DNA from 2 places in the Frankia sp. CeCAU1 genome. Region 2 is predicted to be linked to the other one. Evidence: predicted binding sites of a transcription regulator. Region 2 holds the regulator's gene; the other holds the start of a gene.
What was found. The regulator LexA, encoded in region 2, represses DNA repair genes until DNA is damaged. The targets are predictions, from matches to a motif close to CGAACNNNNGTTCG.
Positions count from the first base shown of each region.

Region 1: a site for LexA is predicted at 2,264-2,277, ahead of dnaB (replicative DNA helicase). Genes of this name have one in related genera too.

Region 1 is NZ_CDWWXA010000023.1:12,894-17,280, reverse strand. It holds gene rpsF (30S ribosomal protein S6) at 1-288, shown strand, start outside; gene AC08OO_RS06770 (single-stranded DNA-binding protein) at 352-951, shown strand; gene rpsR (30S ribosomal protein S18) at 1,002-1,238, shown strand; gene rplI (50S ribosomal protein L9) at 1,248-1,694, shown strand; gene dnaB (replicative DNA helicase) at 2,313-3,671, shown strand; gene AC08OO_RS06750 (antibiotic biosynthesis monooxygenase family protein) at 3,838-4,182, shown strand; gene AC08OO_RS06745 (hypothetical protein) at 4,209-4,387, shown strand, end outside.
Region 2 is NZ_CDWWXA010000061.1:16,578-20,964, reverse strand. It holds gene AC08OO_RS12595 (helix-turn-helix domain-containing protein) at 1-231, opposite strand, end outside; gene hflX (GTPase HflX) at 724-2,184, shown strand; gene lexA (transcriptional repressor LexA) at 2,250-3,056, opposite strand; gene AC08OO_RS12580 (LysM peptidoglycan-binding domain-containing protein) at 3,361-3,747, shown strand; gene nrdR (transcriptional regulator NrdR) at 4,085-4,387, shown strand, end outside.

The sequences.
Region 1 (4,387 bases), on a different contig from region 2:
GACCTCGAGGAACGCACTGTCGCGCCCTCTCTCGACCAGTACCTCGGTGTCGTCCGTCAGGGCGGCGGCGTGGTGGAGAAGGTCGATGTCTGGGGCCGGCGCCGGCTCGCCTACGAGATCGCCAAGAGTCACGAAGGCATCTACGCCGTCATCGACCTGCATGCGGAGCCCGACGTCGTCGCCGAGCTCGACCGTCAGCTCGTCCTCAACGAGTCGGTCATCCGCACCAAGGTCATCCGGCTTCCAGAGCCGAAGAAGCCACGTCAGAGCCGCCGGGCGGCGGCATGATCCGGTCCGCGGCGACGGCAGTCCCCCTGCCGTCGTGGGCCGCCGATCTCCGGGAGAGTGCCCATGGCCGGTGAAACCGTCATCACCGTCGTCGGCAACCTAGCCAACGACCCCGAACTGAGGTTTACCCCGAACGGTGCCGCGGTCGCCAGCTTCACCGTCGCATCCACGCCGCGCACCCTCGACCGCCAGACCAACGAGTGGAAGGACGGCGAGGCGCTGTTCCTGCGCTGCTCCATCTGGCGCCAGGCGGCGGAGCACGTCGCCGAATCGCTGCAGAAGGGCGCTCGGGTCATCGTCACCGGCCGCCTCAAGCAGCGGTCGTTCGAGACCCGCGAGGGTGAGAAGCGCACCGTGATCGAGCTCGACGTCGACGAGATCGGTCCGAGCCTGCGCTACGCCACCGCCAAGGTCGTCAAGGCCGCGCGTGGCGGTGGCGGTGGTGGCGGCGGTTACGGGGGCGGCGGCGGTTACGGTGGCGGTGGCGGAGGCGGCTACGGCGCGCCTGCCGGCGCGCCCCCCGGCGCACCCCCCGGCGCACCTGCCGGTGTTCCCGCGGGCGTTCCGGCCGGCGGCGGCTACGGCGGCGGTAGTGGTGGAGCACCCATCGATGACCCCTGGTCGCAACCGGCCGGCGGCTACTCCGACGAGCCACCGTTTTGAGCGGCCGGTCGTCGTCCTCGCGAACGACACAACGAGGTAGGAGCACACCCATGGCCAAGGCGGCCGTGCGCAAGCCCAAGAAGAAGGTTTGCGTTTTCTGCAAGGACAAGGTCGACTACATCGACTTCAAGGACACTTCGCTGCTGCGCAAGTACATCTCCGACCGGGGTAAAATCCGGGCCCGTCGGGTGAGCGGTAACTGCAGCCAGCACCAGCGCGACGTGGCGACGGCGGTGAAGAACAGCCGCGAGATGGCGCTGCTGCCCTACACCGCCTCGGCCCGGTAAGGGGTGGCAATGAAGCTCATCCTGACCCAGGAGGTCCCCGGTCTCGGCAGCCCGGGTGACATTGTGGAGGTCGCGAACGGGTACGGGCGTAACTACCTCGTGCCCCGCCGGTACGCGATCCTCGCGACCAAGGGCGCGGAGCGTCAGGTCGAGCAGATCAAGCGGGCCCGGTCGGCCCGCGCGGTTCGTGATCTCGGGCACGCTCAGGAGATCGCCGGTCAGCTCGGTGGCCTCAAGGTCGAGCTGACCAGCCGGGCGGGCAAGGAAGGCCGCCTGTTCGGTTCCGTGACGGCGGCCGATGTGGTGGAGGCGGTGACCGCCGCGGGTGGCCCCGAGCTCGACCGGCGCCGCGTCGAGCTCACCACGCCGATCAAGTCCCTGGGCGCCTACACCGTCGCCGTGCATCTGCATCCCGAGGTGACCGCGACCGTGAAGCTCCAGGTCACGCAGGCCTGACCAGGGCAGGGCGGGCCTGATCGCGGCCGGATGGGCCCGAGGTCAGGCGGGTCTGACGGGGTGGCGGGTCTGACGGGGTGGCATCCGCCGTTTCTCCCGCTGTACCGCCGCGCTCGCTGTACGGGCTCCCCTGGCCGACCGTCTCAGGTGGTCGGCCAGGGGAGCCCGTTGTGCGTGGGGCAAGGGGCGACGACCAGATCCGAAACTTTTTCTCATCCACAGGGCACTCGGGATGCAGGCGCCTGCCAGCTAGGTTTCGTCGAGGTTGTGGTCTCGGGTGTCCACAGGTCTCCGGTTTCCGTCCCGATGTCCTCCCCAGGTTTCGGCCGGTTACCCACAGCTTTTCCACAAGGGCCTGTGGATAACTTTTTGGTGGGTGTACCCGCCGGTCCGTAAGGTCGGACCCTCCAGGCCGAGGAAGGTACTTCTAGCCTGATCGGGCCAGGTCTCCTTCGGTGACGCGGGCGGCGCCCGGCGAGAGGCTCACCGGGCGCAGCCCGTTCGGTCCCTGCTGGGAGCCCCGGCCGGTCGGGGGCGGAGCGGTTCGTTGACAGCGGTTCCGATCTGTACGAACATTCGTTCGAATGCGGGTCTACGAGAGTCCCGGGAGGGTGCGTCGTGAGCGTCACCGAGATCTCGCGTGGTTCCGGTGGGAGCGCAGAGTTCGACCGGACTCCCCCGCACGACCTGCCCGCTGAGCAGAGTGTGCTCGGCGGCATGCTGCTGTCGAAAGACGCCATCGCCGACGTTGTCGAGGTCCTGCGGACGGGTGACTTCTACCGTCCCGCGCACGGCCTCGTGTACGAGGTCATCGGCGATCTCTACGGCCGGGGGGAGCCTGCGGACGTCATCAGCGTCGCCGCCGAGCTCAGCCGTCGCGATCTGCTCGAACGGGTGGGCGGTCCGGCCTACATGCACACCCTCATCTCGAGCGTGCCCACCGCGGCCAACGCTGGGTACTACGCCCGTATCGTCGCGGAGAAGGCGATCCTGCGCCGCCTCGCGGAGGCCGGCACCCGCATCGTGCAGCTCGCCTACGGCGCGGCTCCGGACGTCAGCGACGTCGTCGACCGCGCCCAGGCGGCCGTGTACGAGGTGACCGAGCGCCGGGCGAACGAGGACTACCTGCCGCTGGGGGAGCTGCTCAACCCGGCGTTGGAGGAGATCGAGTCCATCCAGGGGCACGACGGTTCGCTGACCGGGGTGCCCACCGGTTTCGTCGACCTCGACGAGCTGACCAACGGCCTGCACGGCGGCCAGCTGTGGATCGTCGCGGCCAGGCCTGCCGTGGGCAAGTCGACCCTCGGCCTGGACTTCGCCCGGGCGGCGTCGATCAAGAACGGGATGGCGTCGGTCATCTTTTCGCTGGAGATGAGCCGCATGGAGATCACCATGCGGCTGTTGTCCGCCGAGGCGCGGGTGTCCCTGCAGAACATCCGCACGGGCCGGCTCACCGACGACGACTGGGGTCGCCTGGCCCGCCGGATAGGCGAGGTCGCGGAGGCCCCGCTGTTCATCGACGACAGCCCGCACCTGACGATGATGGAGGTCCGGGCGAAGGCCCGGCGGTTGAAGCAGCGCAACGAGCTGCGTCTGGTGATCCTCGACTACCTGCAGCTGATGTCGTCGCCCAAGAAGGTGGAGAACCGTCAGCAGGAGGTCAGCGAGATCTCGCGGTCGCTGAAGCTGCTCGCCAAGGAGCTCGACGTTCCGGTGGTCGCCATCTCCCAGCTCAACCGCGCCTCCGAGCAGCGGGCCGATAAGCGTCCCCAGGTCTCCGACCTGCGCGAGTCCGGAAGCCTGGAGCAGGACGCCGACGCGGTGATCCTGCTGTACCGGGAGGACACGGTCGAGAAGGAGTCGGCGCGCGCCGGCGAGGCGGACCTCATCATCGCCAAGCACCGCAACGGGCCAACTGGCACCGTCACCGTCGCCTTCCAGGGTCATTACTCACGGTTCGTCGACATGGCGAACTGAATTCTCGGCCCGGGAGCGGGACGAGGCCCACGGGTGGAGAGCGCCAGCGGCCCGGCGGCGGGCCGGGTGGGCGCCCGGGTGTGTTTGGCGTGGTCATGGTTCATGTTGGCGGACCGCAGATCTCCCGATGCTGCCAGACTGGGCGGTATGAGTTTCAGGATCATCCATGGCGAGTGAGAGGCGGGACGGCGGGCGGCCCGCCGGAGCGGTCCTCGAAGTTGCCCGGTTCGACATCAAACCGGGCAGCGAGGAGGATTTCGTCGCCGCGTATCACGGGGTGCGTGCGGAGCTCGTCGGCACGCCGGGCTGTCATTCCGCGCGGATGACCCGCGGGGTCGAGTCACCGTCGAGTTTCGTGCTGCTCGTCGAGTGGGACAGCCTGGACGCCCATCTGACGAACTTCCGGGAGTCGGAGCGGTTTGTCCGCTGGCGTGCCGCCCTCGGCCCGTACTTCGACGGCACCCCGACGGTGGCGCACAGCGCAGACGTCCCCGCTCCCGGCCCGGCCTGACCTCGACGACCGCCGGACCTCTGATCATGGCAGCGTTCCTCGGGTACCTGTTTTTCGCGCCGCTTACGGCGCTCTTCTTCGGTTTCCTCATCTGGCTGGTGCCGGCGATCCTGCTCCGGAACACGGACGTGGTGAGCCGGCTGAACCTGCGGCCCTTCGCGTTCTTCGTCACCGGCTACGTCTTCAGCGGGCTGATGGCCCTCTA
Region 2 (4,387 bases):
CATGGCGAGCCGCTCGGCGAGTCGCTGCGCCGGTCCGTCGCCCCACAGGTCGGCGAGCGGGACGCGTTGGTCGCGCAGTTCGTCCGCGGCCACTCCGAGGTGGGATGGTCCAGAGCCCGAGTCGAAGCGGAGCCCGACGTGCCGCACGCCTGGTGCCCAGCGCACCAGCTTCGCCGCCGTGTCCGGCCCCGCGACGATCAGATTGGCGTCGGAACTCCAGATGATGTCCATGCATCCGTCCGGCAACACTCGCCGACTGCCCACCACACCTGTACGCCCTGTGCGCCCTGTGCGCCCTGTGCGCCCTGTGCGCTCGGTGCGCTCGGTGCGCTCGGTGCGGTCCGAGGGCCCGGTGCGGTCCGGATGCCGGTCCGCCGTCGTCCGCGTGGTGCCCGGGGGGTGTCCAGGGGGAGTCGGGCGGCCCGAGCTGTCCCAGATCGTCGCGGCGAGGCGGTGGGCCCGTCTTTCGTGGTACTCGTGGTACACGTCGCAGAGGCTACGTCGGCGGGGCGGCAAAACGGTTCGCGATCGACGTGGTGACGTGGGACCCTGGTTGGCGACGGGATTCGCCGGGAAACGGGGGGAGGCGCGCCACGAGTGCGGCAGGGTCTTCCGGTCCGGCGGATCCTCCTCGGGCCACCGGGTCGTGGGGCCCGGCCGGAGCAGGCGGCACGGAATGATCGCGGAATGGTGCGGTAGCGGGCCGCGTTGAGAACGGATGGTATGACACTTCCTGCTGACGCCTTCGATGCGTCCACTCTCGACAGATCTCTCATCAAGCTGACCGATGCCGATTCGTCTTACCTGTCGAACTTTTTCGACGATTCTGGGGACGGTTTCGACCTGGAGGATCGCGCCGCGTTGCGGCGGGTTCCCGGTCTCGCCACCGAGCTCGACGACGTTACCGAGGTCGAGTACCGGCAGCTGCGGCTGGAGCGTGTCGTCCTCATCGGCGTATGGACGTCGGGTTCCCCGCGGTCGGCCGAGAGCTCCATGGCGGAGCTCGCGGCGCTCGCCACGACCGCCGGTTCGGTGGTGCTCGACGCGCTCGTGCAGCGTCGCGACCGGCCGGATGCCGCGACTTACGTCGGTTCGGGCAAGGCCCGCGAGCTCGCCGAGGTCGTCGCGGCGACCGGCGCGGACACGGTGGTCTGCGATGGCGAGCTCACCCCGGGTCAGCTGCGGCAGCTGGAGGAGGTCGTCAAAGTAAAGGTCATCGACCGGACGGCCCTCATCCTGGACATCTTCGCCCAGCACGCGACCTCCCGCGAGGGCAAGGCCCAGGTCGAGCTCGCGCAGTTGCAGTACATGCTGCCCCGGCTGCGTGGGTGGGGTGAGTCGATGTCGCGGGCCGCGGCCAGTGGCGGCGGCCGGGCGCCCATCGGTACCCGCGGTCCCGGTGAGACGAAGATCGAGACCGATCGTCGGCGGCTGCGGGCCAGGATGGCGCGGTTGCGCCGCGAGCTCGCCGCGATGACGACCGTGCGGGAGACCAAGCGTTCCGCCCGGCGGCGGGGCGAGGTCCCCAGCGTGGCGATCGCCGGTTACACCAACGCCGGTAAGTCGTCGCTGCTCAACCGGCTGACCGGCGCGGGTGTCCTGGTCGAGGACGCGCTGTTCGCCACCCTCGATCCGACCGTGCGGCGGGCGACCCTGCCGGACGGCCGGGCCTTCACCCTGACCGACACCGTCGGATTCGTCCGGCATCTGCCGCATCAGATCGTCGAGGCGTTCCGCTCGACGCTGGAAGAGGTCGCCGATGCCGATCTCATCCTGCACGTTGTGGACGGATCATCGCCGGATCCGGCCGCGCAGATCTCCGCCGTGCGCGAGGTTCTCAACGACATCGACGCGGGCGGCGTTCCCGAGCTGATCGTCGTCAACAAGGTGGACGCCGTGGAGCCGACGGTCGTCGCGGGGCTGCGCCAGCTCGCCCCGGACGCCGTGTTCGTCTCGGCACGCACGGGCGAGGGGCTGGCCGCGCTGGTCGACGCGCTCTGTGCCCGGGTGCCGCATCCCGACGTGGAGATGCGCGTGCTCGTGCCCTACACCCGGGGCGACTTGGTCTCCCGGGTGCACGCGAACGGCGAGGTGCTCACGATGGAGCACACCGAGACCGGTACCCGGCTGTCCGCCCGGGTTTCCTCGGGACTCGCAGCGGAGCTGCACGCCTACCGGGCCTGAGCCCAGGAGCGATCAGACGCGAGGCAACCCGGCCGGCCGCCCGACGGGCGGCCGGCCGATCCACATCAAACCCTGCGGAGCACAGCCACGATCCGGCCGAGGATGGTCGCATCCTCACCGGGGATGTCGGCGAAGGCCGAGTTCTCCGGATGTAGCCAGATCTTGCCGTCCCGAAGCCGCAGACGCTTGACCGTCGCCTCCCCGTCGATCATTGCGGCGACGATCTCCCCGTTGTCCGCGACCGGCTGCTGGCGGACGACCACCCAGTCACCGTCGCAGATCGCCGCGTTGATCATCGAGTCGCCGACGACCCGGAGCAGGAACAGAGTGCCCTCGCCGACGATCTCCCTGGGTAGCGGGAAGACGTCCTCGACCGCCTGCTCGGCCAGGATCGGGCCACCGGCGGCGATCCGGCCCAGCACCGGCACGTAGGCCGCGTCCGACTTGCTTCCTTCGGTGGTGCCCGGCGCCGCCTCACCGATGATGGGAATCGTGCCCGCCACCGTCGTCGTGCCCGCCACCGTCGTCGTGCCCGCCACCGTCGTCGCGCCCGCGCCCACATCCGCGCGTCGCCGGGGGTGCTCGACGGTCAGCACCTCCATCGCTCTCGGGCGGTTCGGGTCCCGCCGCAGGTAGCCCTTCTCCTCGAGCACCCTGAGCTGGTGAGCCACACTACTGGTGCTGGTGAGGCCGACCGCCTCACCGATCTCCCGCACGCTGGGCGGATACCCGCGCCGCTCCACCGCGGCCCGGATGACCTCCAGCACCTTGCGCTGCCGGGGGGTCAGGCCCGCGTCCGTGGGGCCTTCGGGAAAGGCTCGCACGTTGCCGCGGGTTCCGCCCCGGCGCGTACCCCTGCCTTGGCTAGTCATCGCTTACCGCTCTCCTCGTCGCGTTTTTCTTCCGCCGTGCGGCCACCGGCCGGCCGGCGACCGCACGGCGGACCGTCCCGCTCCGGAAGCGGTCACCTACCGACTCGCCGCCGTCCGTGACCGGGGGAAACCGCCCGGTTCACACCCGATCGACTCGACGGTAACCGGCGGGTCGCAGAATCTCAAACGTCTGTTCGAGCGTGTCCCTGGCGGTTTCCGGTTCCCGATGCGACAATCGACCACGCGTTCGATCGAACGAAGGTTCGATCTTCGGCGTTCGGTGTCGTCGGAACGGGAGGGTGCCGTGGGATCCGCACACAGGGCGCGGGTCGTCGACCTGTCGATGGCCAGGGACCGGGTGGGTCGTCGGCCGGCGGGATACCCGCCGGGTCGCCCGCCCGCACCCCCGCCGCTCCGGCTGACCCGGCGGGGTCGGGTGGTGGTGGTATCGGTCGTCGTGGCGGTCGTCGTGGCGGTAGCAATCATGATCATGCCTGGGGTGTCGATTGCCGGGCCGGATACCGCGGAGGCGCCGCGGCACCATCTGGTCGTGCCGGGGGAGACGCTGTGGGAGGTGGCAGTGGCGCTCGACGAGAGCGCCGACACCCGGGTCATGGTGGACCGGTTGATGCGGCTGAACCACCTGCGGTCACCACTGATCGCCCCGGGCCAGTCGTTACTCCTTCCCTGACGCCCGGCTTCCCGGCTTCCCGGGTCCACGAGTGTCTCGGCGCAGGGTTCTCGCGCACCGTCGTCTTTCGTCCACGTGCGGTGCCACGTGCGATGCGGACCACACGGACCATACGGGGGTGCTGTCCTCATCTCTGGGGCCGTGCGCTACCTTGGACACAACATCTGGTGCTTACCGGGGTGTAAGTCATCCACAGGTTGTTCCACAGGTCTTCCGCGGGGAGCTGGCGGTCCATCCACAAGGTGGTCTGTCCGGCGTGGATGCCGGGTCCTCAACGGTGTCCCTCATCCCCGGTCCGGGGCGGTCGGCTCCGGCGCGGGCGAAGGAGGCGTAGCGCGTGCGGTGCCCGTTCTGCCGGCATCCGGACAGTCGCGTCGTTGACAGTCGGGAGGCCGAGGAGGGTTCGGCGATCCGCCGCAGGCGGTCCTGCCTGTCCTGCGGTCGCCGGTTCACTACGATGGAGGAGGCGTCCCTTCAGGTTCGCAAGCGCAGTGGGGCGGCCGAGCCGTTCAGCCGGGCCAAGGTCATCGCCGGTGTCCGCAAGGCCTGCCAGGGCCGGCCGGTGCGGGATGATGATCTCGCGCTTCTGGCGCAGCGGGTAGAGGACGCCGTCCGCTCGTCGGGGTCGGCGGAGGTGCCC